3 regions of the Desulfosporosinus sp. FKA genome follow, and region 2 is predicted to be linked to each of the others. Evidence: riboswitches for the same ligand, from Rfam matches in the RefSeq annotation. Region 2 holds a riboswitch; each other region holds the start of a gene.

Region 1 (5,478 bases), 130 kb from region 2:
CCTGACCGCCTCCAAAGTTATTTGTTGGCTGGGAAAATCCTGGTGGCATAAGCAAACCACCCGGAAGCCCGAACTTAGGTGCAAATCTTTGCAGTCCTCGGCCTAATAATGGTGTCCGGTCAAATTGCCCTGAACCATTCGGCATTTGGTAGCCTTGAGTTCCTTGAGGCATCATTTGAACTTGTTGATTCCCAAATATATTCATTTTACCTAACGGCATTGGTGCTTCACCCTCATTCCATTCTTGTAATATGGTAAATTGTGGTACAATACAAGATATTCAAGTTATAACCGTTTGTCACCAAGTAAGATAACAACAAATTACCTCTCTTTTACTATAAAGAGAGGTAATTCCGACTGTTCTTATTATTTTCCGGTATGTAGGATTGTTTTGGGCTCTCTTATCAACTGTTAGCTAACTTTCTTAATATATCTCTTTGCTGTCTATAGCGATTTCGATAGATTGTTGAATTGCTGCAATTTGGACTATATCGATTAGATATTTTTATGTTCTTAACAAGTGTCGTTGGCAAGTCCTCGATCGTTCCTGTCGCATAAGCCGCAAGTAGACAATTTGTCAGTACGGCGCCACCAGAAATTTCTAACGTAATAGCTTCACTTTGCATAACATCGGCCTTAATCTGATTCCACAGATTATCTCTGCTCCCGCCCTCTGTAATAGTTATTCTGTTAATATCAATTCCGGCATTTCTGTAAGTATCTGTAATTTCCATATAATCATAAGCAATTGCCTCTAAAACAGCTCGCCATAAAACAAATTGGTCCGTATCTAAATTCATGTTTAAAAAACAACCTTTAATATTAGCCCATTCACCGTATCCGCCGGTTAAGTATGGTAAAAACATCACCTCATTACATCCAGGCGGAATTTTTTCCGCTTTTTGGCTTAGCGATTGATAATATTTATCATCTTCAGCCTTTTGACAAAGATTATCCTTAAACCAGCGCAAGGCTAAACCTCCAGTTCTAACAAATCCCCAATAAAAATAGGTATCTTTCAATGTTCCGCTATTAAAAATCAAACCGCTTCCTTTTTTACTTAATTCCGGGATTATTCCAGTGGTAGAAACACAAAACATAGCACATGTTCCTGCCACGTCAACAGCCTTATTCGCTTCAACAATTCCACTTCCTAACATGGACTGCATCGTATCTCCTGCTCCGGCACAAATCGGGATACCTGCTGGACATCCAGTTTCTTGTGCTGTCTCTTCCGATAAGGCACCAATAATATCCCAAGGTTTTACAATCTTCGGCAGATATGCTTTATCAATCTTTAAAAGAGCTAGTTGTTCATCGGACCATTCTTTATCATAAATTCGGTAACCAAGACCCCAGCCCGACATTGTTCCCCAATCAATAAAAGCATCACGGCTGTCTAAACCGGCCAAATTCATAAGAATGTAAGGAGCATTGTGGACAAACTTTTTGCCCCTTTCTTGAAACGCTTTATTATTAGCTAACAGCCACCTGGCATGCAAAGCGGGAAACATACAAGATGGTTCAGCATTGCCGGTCTCTTTGCCCCAAATATCCAGATCCAATTGATTTAAAGTTTCCACATCGCTTTGAGTCCTAGAATCCAAATAATTAATGTAAGGAGTAATCGCCTTCCCTCTCTCGTCAACCCCAACAATTCCACAAATAATTCCGTCACCCATAATGGCTTTAATTAGACTAGGGTCAATGCCCTTAGTTTGCAATTGCTCAATACATTGTTTAATTCCCAATTTAGTCAAGGATAAGTATTCTTCAGCATCCATATCCACCCATCCCGGCTGGGGGCAGCTCATCGTTGTCTGATTGGATGCTTTTGCGACACAGTGCATAGTTTCAGTATAAACAGCCACTTTTACGCTTTGTGATCCCGCATCAAAACTAAGATAGCAGCTTTCCAAAGTATACATCTCCTTTAATGTTTATGAACGCTAGTGAACTCGAGGGACCCACCCCCACTGATAAACCACAGGATAAAAAAATCTCTTAAGCATCCTTAAGAGATTTTGACAAGACAAACTTAATACATAATAGCGATTATGTATATGAACATCACCTTCTCTCATCCAGACTATACTGTCGGCTTCGGAATTCAACCGAATCTGCTTTACGGCTCGCGGGCTTTACCGCCGATAGGGAATTTCACCCAACCCTGAAGGATGATTATATTAACTTATTAATAAAGTAACACCATTGCTTCACTTTGTCAATTTAAGCCAATTCCCCAGATATCAGATCTTTTAAGCACTCAGTACCTAAAGAAAGCACTTGAAAACCAAATTTCATTAACTGAACATCATCATGCCTTATCTCTTCAAATCGTTCCGCAGTTACATCCATTTTTTCGAGCAAGGAAGTATTATGCCTTAAATAGCTTTTGAAGTTATCCAAATCGTAACAAGCTAAGAAGAATAACTTAATCATCTTATTATCAATTTCAAGCTCACCTGTAAGTTTTAAATAACTGGGGATTTGACTAAACCCTTGTTCCATTTCTTCGTAAATTTCTAACCCCTGGTCAGAAATCCACTCTTTAATAGTTTGGCTTTTTTTCTCATTCAACCCATGGCAACGGGAAGATTCAAAAATAAAGGAGTATTTTCCTCCCCCCAGCATGTCCACCGGCGCAATACGGCAAGACCAGGGCCGTTCTTTATAAACCCGACACCCTTTTGGGGTAATGAAAGGACATGTTAAATTATCCTCCTCAGACATCTTAATCTGAACTATAGAAAAACCGGTGGGCAATTGCACGTTTAGAGTGTATTTATCCAGGAATTCTTCTGAAGAAATACCGAGCAAATTCTTCATTCTGAGGACATCATAAGGTGTGAGATAAATATTAATGTCGCGGCAGCATTTTTTAAAACAATCGAGACCGTCATGACAAAGAAAATTAAACTCACTGTCCTCATTCAAAACTAACTTTCGCTGATCCATAATTAACTAAGTCTCCTTCCACTCCTTGTCGTTGTATAGCCAGTATTCAGTTCTCATCAACGTAATCAAAACTTACAAACCCACCGCCCAATGCAGTTGTCTGAAACCATTGCCCTAAATCAATTTCTTTTATATACCCGCCATCCAAAATTCTTATCGTTGCTCTGCTGTCTTCTTCGGCGTACAACATTGAAATGATGGTTACCCAGTGCCAAGAATCCAATCGTTTTTCTTCTCCATTATCTAAATTTAGAAAAGCTACAGGTCTGTCATTGCCCAATGCTTGATCTAAAAACGTCAAAAGTTGCTGAAATAAGGGACGAGATTTTCGGCCTTTAGGTACATCTAAAATTTCAAGTTGTATAGTTCGTTTCATTGCTTCTGCATATTTCAGGACATCATCGCCGAAAAGTTTTGTCGTTGGAATTCCACGCATTGTTGGTTTCACATATTGATAAACTTCTTCCATTAATAATAAGGCCTTGCGCTTTGTCCATAGCCGCTTATCCGATATCGAGCTCTTTCGCGTACAGTTGAGGTAATACACAATATTCGTTGCAACCGTCGGTCCGCATCCGGCTCGGCGCTGCCACATCGTAGTATACCACTCTTGATTGCAGCCATAAAAACTATTTTGAGTATCTTCTTCCTGTATTTTAAAAATATTTTCGTCAGCAATTGATCGATTTATCATAGATTCCTCCAGAAAATAGAATTTGGTGAGGAGATGAAGGCCATTATAGTAATTATACCGTAAAGATCATCCGTTTTAATAGCCGCGTTAGAGTTTTTCTAGAAAAGCCACACGCCTGGCACCCAAATAGCGTGAAGCCCAGTAAGAATTCGTTATATTATCAAAACAAACGCCGTATGCTTCAGAATCAATCATCATATTGTTTCCAATATAAATCCCTACATGAGATGCACCAGCTTCATAAGTGCTGAAGAAAAGGAGATCACCGGGTTTTAGATCCGTTTCAGGAATTCCTATGCCCTCCTTAAACTGATCTTGAGACACGCGATTTAATTTAACTCCAAAATGCCCATATACATACTGAACAAATCCTGAACAATCAAAACCGGGGCTTGAAGTAGTTCCGCCCCAAACATAAGGCGTTCCCAAATATTGTTCAGCATAGGCTAAGATAGACTGAAAATTATAAGGAATAGACACTAACTGCTTGTTTTTGCTATTTAAAAGATCAGCGTCAGCAGCATCACTTGGATTTATGCCGTCCGCACGCCCGGCTGCAGCTAATGAGGTTTCTAAGGATTGTTCTTGAGCCAATTCATCGATATTGGATTGTACTTCTATTGAAGAAAGTATTGTTGTTTTCTCTTGAGAATTTACTTGAGCAAGGAGATTTTGCTGGGTAGATAAGAGCTGTTGCTGTGTTTGTTGTAATTTCTTTTTATCTTCAAGCGAGGCCTTTACTGAAGCCATTTTCTCACTGATTAAGGACTGCTTCTTAGTAATATTGGTATTGGCAATTGAAATCTCCTGATTCAAGTCTCTAAAATCGTCAATAATATAAGAGACATATTCCCAGCGATCAAGAAAGTCTGACATACTCGTCGATTGAAATAACACGTTCATATATGGAAGATAACCCACTTCTTCATTTCCACTTTGATAAAAAGTATTTAGGATATCTCCCAATTTATCACTATCGTCTTGATGTTGCTTTTGAAGCTGAATTTCCTGCGTTTGCAAATCCTTAAGTTGTTTTTGTTGGCTCTCTAAAGCAGATTGATCATTGGTAATTCCCTCATTTATGGTTTGCAGAGATTGCTGCAATGATAAAATTTTCATATCAAGGGCAAGCTCCTGTTCTGTCTGATTACTGAACTGGCTATTTAGTTTTAATTCTTGTTCAGCGAATTGCTGCAATTCATTAGCGTCGTTCTTGTTTGGGGTTTCCTTTGCGGAATTACTTTGAGTCTGTGAATTTGTTAATTGTGAACTTGTCGGAGCATTTGTTTGAGTTTGGGCTTGGGCTTGTACCTGTAAAGGCAGACAAAAAATACATGCCATACAAATAAAAATTAATATTTTAAATTTATTATTCATTATTATTCCTCTTTTTGAATATTTATTATGTCTTAACTACTATTCGCTAAAATCATCCTATATCCTTTGTTTTTAATGTTAAGTTTTTGTCAACCTTTGCTTTTTTCTTAATTTCAGTTCATCTAAATCACAAAAAGCTAAAAGACATCTCTTTTGAAGATATCCTTTAGCTTTTTGTGATGACTTTTATCCAATTGTGAGACTTTCACCACTTAGTAATCATCTGAGTGGGAAAAAGATACACTATGCTTATGCTTCAACCCGATTTCTCCCCTTATGTTTTGCCACATAAAGCTTGTTATCAGCACATTCAATTAATTTTTCAGCATTAATCCTTGGAGCACGTGAGGAAGGTTTAATGCTGCAAACACCCAAGCTTGCTGTGATTTTAATCGAACATTCTCCATATACTATTTCACTGTTTTCTACAGAACTTCTCATATGCTCAG
Region 2 (5,478 bases):
AATTTCCGCAGCATCTAATCTATTCTCTGCCCATTCTGCTGCCGCCCAGGCCAAAACTCCGAGCCCTAAGGCCGAAGACTGAGAATCAAAAAGGTATATTTTTTTGCTGGAAGCAAGCTCAATTGCCATTTGGGCAGATCTTAAAGTTCCGCTTATGGCACTCGAAAGATGAAGACTAATTATTTTTTCTACGCCTTGTGAAAACAAGGATTCATAGGCTTCAAGAAAAGCTCCAACCGATGGTTGGGAAGTTGTTGATAAACTATTAATATGATTAAGCTTTTCGAAATATTGCTCATTCGATAATTCTGTTTCCGAAAAAGTCTCGGTGCCGATGATCACTGAAAGGGGAACGATTGTAATCTGGAATTGCTTCACTATATCATTCGTTAAATATCCTGTTGAATCCATCACAATTCCTGTTTTTCTCAAGTTTCTTCTCTCCTCAAGATTTATGCCTGGTTTATCCCATCAGAACTGCCTTTTTATCTCCTTACCAATTAATATTTCTAACTCTGTACAAATAATGTTGACAGGATCAAAGGGGTTTGTTATTATAGTATTCGTTCTGATAAACGAATTGCGGGGCGTAGCGCAGTTTGGTAGCGCGCTTGGTTCGGGACCAAGAGGCCGTGGGTTCGAATCCCGTCGCCCCGACCATCTAGTATTAGAGGATCTCCAGTTTTGGAGATCTTTTTATTTTTTGAAGAGAAATAATCCATATCTTTAGCAATTATTTTAATCCCTAATGGTTAATTATGTAAACACCAATTTCCTTTATTATGAAATAAAGGAAATTGGTCTATTACTATCTCGTCCAATAGTGAACTCGTTCAGCTAAAGATGAACACTTAAATATTTTTTATTGTTTCGATTAGGTGCTACAATAGGTTATAAATCAGATGCACTATAATCTAAAGATAAAACGCTGAGAAGGAGCCTAGCATGTTAGAGGGAAATAAAATAAAGATTCGCCCTATTGAAGAGGATGACATTGATATTATCTGCCAATGGTTAAACGATGAGGAAATTAATTATTGGTCAAGTGGAGCTTGGCCGCTAAATACTCTTTATTCCAAAGATCAAATCATGGAAAAGTATCTCGACGGCCCTTCTGACGTTTACCGGTACGCAATATTGAATGAGAAGAACTTGATAATTGGTACCATTGGTTTTAAAGAAGTCAATGTTCCAGGTCGTTCGGCAACCCTGTTTATTGTTATTGGTGATAAATCATATTGGGGTAAAGGCTACGGAACAGATGCTATTATAACCTTTGTTCGCTTTCTCTTTACTCAATGGAACTTTCATAGGATTTCATTGGATACTTGGGACGAAAACCTTCGGGCAATCAGAGCCTACGAAAAAGTTGGCTTTAAAATCGAAGGACGCCAGCGAGAGGCACGCTATGTACTGGGAACTTATCATGATGCTGTCCTTATGGGATTATTGCGCGATGAATTTTTGATCCTTCACGGAAAATAATAGGTTGCCAAATTGCTGGACCTGGAGTACACTATAATCAAATTTAATAATAAACTATCCTCTGGGGTTGGGTGAAATTCCCTATCGGCGGTACAGCCCGCGAGCCTTTTTGGCAGATCCGGTTTAATTCCGGAGCCGACAGTAAAGTCTGGATGAGAAGAGGAATAGATTAAAATGCGTCTTTTTATACGCTTTTTTACTATGACTTTTAGCTCAACACTCGAGGATAGCGAGTGTTTTTTTATTTCCTATTTTTATTTCCTAATTATTGGCTTTGCTCCTTTATGGTATTTACGATTTTTGGGGGAAACTATCTTAAAAAAGTTTCAGAAAGGAATTATATGCAGCGGGAAACTTTTCAAAAATCAACGGACGAAACTTTTATGTCTAAAGCCATTAAACTGGCAGGTCAGGCCTGGGGGAGAACTAGTCCAAACCCAATGGTCGGGTGTATTCTCGTCAAAAATAATCAAATCATCGGGCGCGGTTACCATCAAAAAGCCGGAACTCCTCATGCTGAAGTCCATGCCTTGTCAGAAGCTCAAGATCAAGCCAAGGATGCAACAGCTTATGTTACTTTAGAACCTTGCTCACATTTCGGCCGAACCCCGCCCTGCTCTGACGCTCTAATTAAGGCAGGCGTCAAACGTGTTGTTGTAGCTATGCAAGACCCCAATCCTCTCGTTGCAGGCCGCGGAATTCAACGATTACGTAAAGCCGGGATTCAAGTTGACGTGGGAGTATTGCACCATGAGGCTGCATCCTTAAATGAAGCATTTTGCAAAGCAATAACCACAACTATGCCTTTCGTCCTATACAAGACAGCCTTAACTCTAGACGGAAAAATTGCCACCGGAACCGGAGATTCTCGCTGGGTGAGCAGCGAGCTCTCTCGCCAATACGTCCATCAATTACGTAATCAATACGATGTTATTCTTGTTGGCAGTGAAACAATCATTCATGACAACCCCGCACTAACCTGCCGCTTATCAGGCGGACGAGATCCTATTCGGCTTGTTGTTGACGGCCGATGCCGTTTAGCTGAAAACTCTCAGGTTCTCACCTCCTCCGCCGAAAGTCCTTGTATTATTGCTACAACAAAGGCAGCGCCGGTCGATAAGCTCAGTCGATTGCAAAAGCTTAAGAACGTTGAAATCTGGCAATACGATACTTCACGTTATGTCCCTCTTAAGCAAATGCTTAAAGATCTTGTTTGCCGAGGATGGATCAGTGTCTTACTTGAAGGCGGCGGTCGTTTAGCAGGTGCTCTTATTGAAAACGAGTGTGTCGACAAATTAGAATGTTTTATCGCTCCTAAATTAGTAGGAGGAAATGGGCCTTCTCCCCTTTCAGGCTTGAACATTCAATTGATGAAAGATGCCATAGAGCTCTATGACCTCCAGGCAGATATGAATTTTAGAGATATTCATGTAACAGGATATTTTAGGCCACATGAAATTATCCAGTAACGGCCTTTAAAGGAGGATACAAGTGTTTACCGGAATTGTTGAAGAACTTGGTATAGTACGTGATCTTCGCCTCTTACCAGACTCCGGAAAACTAACGCTGCAGGGAAAAAAAGTCCTTGAGAGAACCCAATTGGGAGACAGCATTGCTGTCAATGGGGTCTGCCTGACAGTGATTCAGCAAAACAGTGACGAATTTACCGTCGATGTAATGGCTGAAACTCTAGCGAAAACGAATCTTGGCGATTTGAAGAGCGGCAGCCGGGTAAATTTAGAGCGGGCCCTCCAACTCCAAACCCGCTTGGGAGGACATCTAGTGAGCGGGCATGTTGACGGCGTTGGTTCAATTCGTAAGATAACGCCCTGGGGTATTGCCAAACTTCTCGAAATCACTGCCCCTTCCACTCTTCTTTCCTTCGTTTTGCCCAAAGGATCCATTGCTATTGACGGAATTTCACTTACCGTTGTCGATGTAGAACATGATTACTTTTCAGTTTCTCTTATTCCTCACACTTTCCAAGAAACCACTTTAGGCTTAAAACAGATCGGCTCAAGGGTTAATTTAGAAACTGACCTGATAGGAAAATATGTTGCCCGTTTTATGGGGCTCAACCGAGCTGCAGATTCCAAGGAAGATATTAGTATGACATTTTTAGCGGAAAATGGTTTTGCTTAGAGTCTAAGAATAATGGATAAAATTAAAAAGGAGTTGACCGTCATGCAATTTAATACCATTGAAGAAGCCATAGAAGATATCCTTCAAGGAAAAATGATCGTCATGGTCGACGATGAAGATCGGGAAAACGAAGGGGACTTAGTTATGGCCGCTGAGTTAGCAACTCCCGAAGCCATCAATTTCATGGCAACCTTCGGACGAGGTCTGATTTGTGTTCCTATGACAAAGGAGCGTATTCAAGCCTTAAAGCTTGAACCCATGGTTACTCATAATACTGACCCTCATGGAACTGCTTTTACAGTCAGCGTGGACGCCTCGGATAGTTCAACGGGAATTTCCGCCTTTGAACGTGCTCATACCGTAAAAGTTCTTATGAATCCCGCCAGTACCCCAGAGGATTTGCATCGTCCCGGCCACATCTTCCCCCTTCAAGCTCAGAAAGGCGGAGTACTGGTACGGGCAGGCCATACCGAAGGTGCTGTAGATTTAGCTCGTCTTGCCGGATTAAAGCCTGCAGGGGTTATCTGTGAGATCATGAACGAAAATGGAACGATGGCTCGAGTCCCCGATTTACAACTTTTTGTAGAGAAACACAACCTAAAAATTGTTACTCTTAAAGACCTTATCGCATATCGACGTCAATCCGAGAAACTTATTGAAAGAGGAGAAACTATCCACCTCCCCACAGACTTTGGTGACTTTCGTGCCGTCGGTTACTTGAGTGTCATCGATCAAAAAGAACATATAGCTCTCGTTAAAGGGAACGTTGATGACGGAAATCCTGTTCTTGTCAGAGTACATTCGGAATGTCTTACGGGTGATGTATTCCATTCCCGCCGTTGCGACTGCGGTGATCAACTTGCAGCGGCATTAGAAGAAATTGAACGCGAAGGCCGCGGCGTTTTGCTTTATATGAGACAGGAAGGCCGTGGGATTGGTCTTCTTAACAAGCTCAAGGCCTATAAGCTTCAAGAGGAGGGCAAAGACACCGTTGAAGCAAATCTAGCTTTAGGATTCCCTGAAGACTTACGCGATTATGGAGTGGGCGCCCAAATATTAGCAGATCTCGGCATTTCCAAGGTCCGTTTAATGACGAACAATCCAAGAAAAATAGTTGGCCTTGAAGGATACGGTTTAAAGGTCGCCGAACGGGTTCCTGTTGAAATACCTTCCAAACCTGAAAATCTAAAATATCTCTGTACAAAGAAAACGAAATTAGGCCATTATTTATCAGCCGTTCACTAACATCTATGGTTCTAAAAACTGCTCAAAAAGAAAGGGTGTTTAATAACATTATGAAAACCTTCGAAGGAAAACTGCTAGCTCAAGAATTGAAAGTCGGAATTGTGGCAGCTCGATTTAATGAATTTATTACGAGCAAGCTGGTCAGCGGTGCTTTAGATGCTTTAAAACGTCACGGTGCTCTTGAAGAGAATATAGAATTAGCCTGGGTTCCGGGAGCCTTTGAAATTCCACTTGTCGCCCAAACAATGGCCAATTCTAAACAATACGATGCTGTTATCTGCCTTGGTGCAGTTATTCGCGGGGCTACTCCCCATTTTGATTTAGTCAGTAACGAGGTTAGCAAAGGAATTGCACAAGTCGGATTACAAAGCGGAATTCCGGTTATTTTTGGAGTTTTGTCAACAGACAGCATCGAACAAGCTATTGAACGTGCAGGAACAAAAGCCGGCAACAAAGGTTTTGATGCTGCGATGACAGCCATAGAAACTGCCAATCTTCTGAAGTCTTTTAAGTGAACCGGTTCAGCTAAAGCTGAACATCGGGGCTTCGTTGACGAAAGTGTCCTGTGGACACTTTCGCCGAAAGCGCCAAGTCATAACAAATACT
Region 3 (5,478 bases), on a different contig from region 2:
CGATGGCCATTAAAAACATTGAAATGTACAGCAAATTTGAGATGGATGCTTTGGTTTTCGTTTGTCCAAGCTGTGCGGTGGCCTTTAAAGAAGAGTACCCTAAGCTTTTTGCTGAGGATGCGCCGGAGATTCAGCAGAAAGTGAAAAAACTTGCTGAGAGTGTCCGAGATATTAACGAATTTCTCTTTCACGATATTCAATTAAAAGCTCCAGATAAAAAAGTAAGTGAAAAAGTAACCTATCATGATCCCTGTCATCTGGCACGGAGTATGGGCGTGAAAGAAGAACCACGCAATTTATTGCAGCAAATTCCGGGTTTGGACTATGCGGAAATGAAAGATGCTGATACTTGTTGTGGTTTTGGCGGGTCATTTAGTTTAAGTTTCTACGAACTTTCACATCGCATCAATGAAGGAAAACTACGGACTATTGCTGATACTCAAGCAACGATATTGGCTACCAGTTGTCCGGGATGTATGGTGCATTTTCGGGATGGAATATCCCAGAACAACATGAAGCAAAAAGTGCTCCATACGGTACAGTTATTAAGTCAAGCTTATGGAAGGAGGCCGTAAAGATGAGTGAGGCAAAAACAACAGTAAAGGCTCAAAGAATTTTAAATAACATTGACTCCAATCGAAAAAGTCTTATTCAAAAATATCCCAGGCTTGCCTCTCAAGTTAATGAAATTAAATCAGAGGTTGCCAAGAAGCTTAAAGAACATGTAGAGAAGGCAATTTCATCTTTGGGAAATAAAGGATGCCATGTTATTGTTGCGGCTGATTCAGCAAACGCCCAACAACAGGTTTTAAAAATTCTTGCTGGTAATAAGCAGGTCGCCATAAGTAAGAATCCAATTTTTGCGGAGATCGGTTTGAGAGATTTCCTAAAAGCAAACGGTGTGGAGGTCAAGAATACTGACCTCGGAGAACGATTAGCCGGTACGGAAATTGATGTTCATCCCTGGATTGCAACGTTGAATAAAGAGATAACTGACCAAGCAATGGTTGCTCAAGTAAAAGATGAAATCAAACGCACTGTAGCCAATTTGGAATATGGAATCACAGGTGCTGAGGCAATCGTGGAACAAAATGGAACGATTACCCTTTTAGAAAGTGAAGGGAACGTCAGATTCACCTCAAATCTTCCCTATAACCATATAGTGCTTGCCGGTATGGATAAGATCGTTCCAACCCTTGAGGATGCTTTAACAGTTTGTCGGACAATGAGTATTTATGGGTTAGGAAAAGATATGCTTCGTTATATCTCCTTTATCAATGGTCCCAGTCGGACAGCTGATATCGAATTTAAAATGGTCCAAGGTATGCATGGCCCTAAAGAAGTCTATGTCATTTTAATTGATAATGGTCGTTTGGCAGCAGCAGAAGGCGGGGAGGGGGATTTGCTGAAATGTTTACACTGTGGAAGCTGTTTGGTTAATTGTCCCAAATATCTGACGGAAGGACTGGAAAGGGGTTATCGTTATACGGGTAAAAGGGTGAACGTTCTGACAGTCTTTTTAGAGGGGGTGCATACAACAGAAACTACAGATTGTGGAGATTGCCGGAAATGCAATGAACTATGTCCGGTCAGTATTCAGGTTTAGAAATAAAATATGCTTAAAAGTATTGGGAGAATGAAAGCGAGATGGAAATAAAAATTCCTGGTGTTATGGAGGATCTTCATGCAATTTGAAAAGGTTAAGCCGCGCCGGACGTATCAAGAGGTACTAAAACAAATTAATAATCTAATTATCGAAGGAAAGTTGAGTCCCGGCGATCGTTTGATGGGAGAACGGGAGATGGCTGCAGAATTGGGCGTAAGCCGCACAACACTGCGCGAGGCTTTACGAACTATGGAACTTTTAGGCTTGGTAGAAATTAAACCGGGGGGCGGAACGTTTATTCGGGATGTTCAGCTGGACTATGTGATTAACCCCTTAGCTTTAGCCTTATCTGTCGAACCAACCCGCCTTGATGAACTGTGGGAAATACGTATTACCCTCGAGGCAGAATGTGCTCGCTTAGCTGCAGAGCGGGCGAGTGAGGAAAGCTTGCGTTGGATTGCGCATGCACTTAAGGATATGCAAAGAGAACATCATGACTTAGATGCTTATGCTAAGGCGGATATGCGATTTCATTATATGGTTGCTCAAGCTTCTCAGAACACTCTTATGAATCGGCTTCTTCAAACATTGGTTGTACATATTTTTGAGTTAATTAAAAGGACTGGGCCGCTTCGTTTTAGTCATGATGTAGGTGGACTTCGTACTGTTCGGGAGCATGTTGCGATTTATGAGGCGATTTCGCGTCATGATTCAGGAAAAGCGCAGAGCCTTATGCGGAGGCATTTAGAGGAAGCAAGGAAAGAGCTTGCATAACGCGTCCATCACTCTCGAATGGTGGACCTCAATTAACTAGAATGGTGGAATTTCAAACACGAAGCTCTACGACGGACGAAACTTAAGGAATGCTGCATTGTACGATATGCCGCCGATCTTAAGGTATTTTCCATCGCTTACAGTTCACAATAGCTGATAGAATTGTTATAATAAATTGACTTAGTCTCAGGGCGGGGTGAAATTCCCCACCGGCGGTATCCCAGTTTCTGGGGAGCCCGCGAGCGCTTCTTAATTTTAAGAAGGTCAGCAGATCTGGTGAGAGGCCAGGGCCGACGGTAATAGTCCGGATGAAAGAGATATACAGGTGTGCCAAATTTTTTAATTCAAGCGATCTAATATTAGGGAGGCTGTCTGTTGGTTCGCCCTGATTCTGGTAAGTCAATATTTAAAGGGGGATTTACCATGAATCAATCCTATTTATCTACATTTGGAAGCTCGTTTGAAAGGGTGGAAAAAGCGTTAGACTCTTTGAGGAACGGGCAGGGGGTATTAGTTACTGATGATGAACATCGGGAAAATGAAGGAGATCTAATGTTCTCGGCTCAATTTTTAACAGTAGCACAGATGGCAATGCTTATTCAGGAATGTAGTGGAATCGTATGTTTATGTTTGACGGATGAAAAGGTAAACGAGTTGTCGTTGCCTATGATGGTGGAAAACAATACAAGCAGATTTCAAACTGCTTTTACCGTATCGATTGAAGCAGCAAATGGAGTTACAACAGGTGTTTCTGCGGCTGACCGAGTTACTACTGTCAAAGCCGCTACGGCAGAAGAGGCAAAACCTCAAGATCTTCATCGCCCCGGTCATGTTTTTCCTTTAAGAGCATGTCCTGGTGGTGTCTTAGAACGGCCGGGTCATACAGAAGCTAACATCGATTTAATGCGTTTAGCAGGTTTGAAACCCTGTGGCGTATTATGTGAACTTACAAATCCAGACGGAACTATGGCTCGCTTACCAGAAATCGTGGCCTTCGCTGAAAAAAATAATGTACCTGTGGTAACGATCGAGGACTTGATAGATTACCGTAAACAGTATCATATAATTTAATTGAATTTCTTTAACCGGCTTATTGAGTATTTGCTTAAAAGCCGGTTATCATATTTACTGGCAATGTAGACTAGGAAACGTGGGAATATAAAGTTCTTAACTATAAACTCAATTGAAGACTTACAAATAGTTATTGGTAAATCTGTGGATAATGTTTTCCCGAAGCAGGGACATAAAAAATTCTGCTTTGGACAAAATTACGATTATTGTAACTTGAAACATAAAACCAATCGTGATATGATCATACTTACTATTAAAAGAGAAATCGGTGATGACATTGGATAAGATCTCATTAGATAAAGAAATAATTCTCAATGCCACTGAAGAGGTCATTCGCCGTTTTGGACCAGATAAAGCGAATATCACAGACGTGGCAAAATTATTAAAAGTCAGTCATGCTGCCATTTATAGATATTATAATGGTAAAGCTGCCCTTTGGAATGCTGTTACAGAACGCTGGCTTGCAAATTTGCATGCTCCTTCAAAAAGTATTTTAAAAGAAGATAGTCCTGCTGATATTAAGCTTTTTCATTTACTGGAAGACTTTGCGGAAGCTAAACGTCGCAGTGCCATTAATGATCCAGAAATGTTTGCCAATTACATTAAACTGGCTCAAAACTCAATGCAAGTAATTGAAAAGGGTATAGAAGACGGAATTAATCAAATCAAGGAGGTTATAGAACAAGGAATTACAGAAGGTATATTTTTCATAGAATTTCCTTATCAAGCGGCAAGATCCGTATATCTTGCAACCAGTGTTTTTATCCACCCAAACTCATTCGCAGATCCTGAGCGAAAACAAAACATAGAATCTGTGGTAAATCTTCTAATAAGAGGACTTAAAAATCCCAAAAACTGAATCGAGTAGGTGAGGCCGATCAACCTTCTCCTCTTACAAAACTCCAAATACGATAAAGTAAACTTTTAAGCCCTTGACGTTCCAAATAGGAATTGTTGAGGGCGTTATTGTATGCCGGGACTTTTCGCATTTTTTGCAAAAGCATGGTCAAGCTGAAAGCAGCGAACATTTATAACACGTTCTTTCACCGCTGCAGTCATCAAATATAATAGTCATTAAACTTGAAAGTGAACTCGTTCAGCTAAAGCTGAACAGCGGGGCTTCCTTAAAAAAACAGGATAAATATAAATTTATTACAAGTTACATATTTATTGTATTGTAATTATCTACTCATAATGATATAATTCGTTTTAAGGTTACAAATATTAAAACATTAAACTTGTAATCAATGAGGGGAGTTAATATGGATTTATTACAGGTTGATCCGACAAAATTTACGAATATGTTTAGTCTCAATTAGACAGCGAAGATTGTATACATTCTTCCAATTCCGTATAAGGTAATGTTACTATTTAATTTATTAGGAGGATTTTATTATGCGTATTTTTGTCACTGGAGCAACAGGTTATATCGGTTCGGCGGTTGTACAAGAACTGATTCAGGCTGGACATAAAGTGATTGGTTTAACACGTTCGGAAGAGGGTGCCAAAAAATTAGAAAATGTTGGAGCGGAAGCACTGAAGGGGACACTGGAAGATACGGAATATCTTTGTAAAGGAGCCTCCATGGCAGAAGGTGTTATTCATATGGCTTTCCGACATGATTTTTCAGATTTTGCAGGATCCCTTGCTATTGATTTAAATGTAATTAACGCAATAGGTGAAACCCTTGTAGATACTGGAAAACCTTTTATGACCACTGCTCATGCCAATGGGGATGCTTCGGATAAGGCTACATTAGCTTTAGCTGAGAGAGGGGTTCGCTCCGCTGTCATTAGTCTTGCACCCTCCGTGCATAGTGATGCGGATAGGCATGGATTTATTCCACAACTTATCAGTATTGCACGCTCAAAAGGAATATCTGCCTATGTTGAAGATGGAGCTAATCGATGGCCGGCTATTCATAGACTTGATGCTGCTAAGCTTTTTCGTCTGGCGATTGAAAAAGCACCGGCTGGTTCATATTTTACAGGAAGAGGCGAAGCAGGAATTCCTTTTCGTGAAATTGC

Evidence for each region. Region 2 has a riboswitch for FMN ahead of ribD (bifunctional diaminohydroxyphosphoribosylaminopyrimidine deaminase/5-amino-6-(5-phosphoribosylamino)uracil reductase RibD). Riboswitches for the same ligand answer to the same signal wherever they lie in the genome.
Region 1: linked by a shared signal. The riboswitch ahead of B5771_RS20275 (FGGY family carbohydrate kinase) and the one ahead of ribD (bifunctional diaminohydroxyphosphoribosylaminopyrimidine deaminase/5-amino-6-(5-phosphoribosylamino)uracil reductase RibD) in region 2 are both predicted to bind FMN.
Region 3: linked by a shared signal. The riboswitch ahead of ribB (3,4-dihydroxy-2-butanone-4-phosphate synthase) and the one ahead of ribD (bifunctional diaminohydroxyphosphoribosylaminopyrimidine deaminase/5-amino-6-(5-phosphoribosylamino)uracil reductase RibD) in region 2 are both predicted to bind FMN.

The regions. Positions count from the first base shown of each region.
Region 1 covers NZ_NAHZ01000033.1:194,345-199,822, reverse strand. Annotated here, with positions in the region: gene B5771_RS20280 (hypothetical protein) at 1-220, opposite strand, end outside; gene B5771_RS20275 (FGGY family carbohydrate kinase) at 405-1,928, opposite strand; FMN riboswitch at 2,069-2,183, opposite strand; gene B5771_RS20270 (YkgJ family cysteine cluster protein) at 2,230-2,958, opposite strand; gene B5771_RS20265 (hypothetical protein) at 3,005-3,652, opposite strand; gene B5771_RS20260 (NlpC/P60 family protein) at 3,740-5,029, opposite strand; gene B5771_RS24410 (diguanylate cyclase) at 5,279-5,478, opposite strand, start outside.
Region 2 covers NZ_NAHZ01000033.1:60,981-66,458, reverse strand. Annotated here, with positions in the region: gene B5771_RS19645 (DegV family protein) at 1-432, opposite strand, end outside; tRNA gene B5771_RS19640 (tRNA-Pro) at 584-660, shown strand; gene B5771_RS19635 (GNAT family protein) at 946-1,485, shown strand; FMN riboswitch at 1,539-1,653, shown strand; gene ribD (bifunctional diaminohydroxyphosphoribosylaminopyrimidine deaminase/5-amino-6-(5-phosphoribosylamino)uracil reductase RibD) at 1,827-2,954, shown strand; gene B5771_RS19625 (riboflavin synthase) at 2,977-3,627, shown strand; gene B5771_RS19620 (bifunctional 3,4-dihydroxy-2-butanone-4-phosphate synthase/GTP cyclohydrolase II) at 3,670-4,872, shown strand; gene ribE (6,7-dimethyl-8-ribityllumazine synthase) at 4,923-5,387, shown strand.
Region 3 covers NZ_NAHZ01000034.1:498,703-504,180, reverse strand. Annotated here, with positions in the region: gene B5771_RS23570 (LUD domain-containing protein) at 1-575, shown strand, start outside; gene B5771_RS23565 (LUD domain-containing protein) at 578-1,606, shown strand; gene B5771_RS23560 (FadR/GntR family transcriptional regulator) at 1,685-2,380, shown strand; FMN riboswitch at 2,559-2,704, shown strand; gene ribB (3,4-dihydroxy-2-butanone-4-phosphate synthase) at 2,804-3,451, shown strand; gene B5771_RS23550 (TetR family transcriptional regulator) at 3,723-4,310, shown strand; gene B5771_RS23545 (SDR family oxidoreductase) at 4,847-5,478, shown strand, end outside.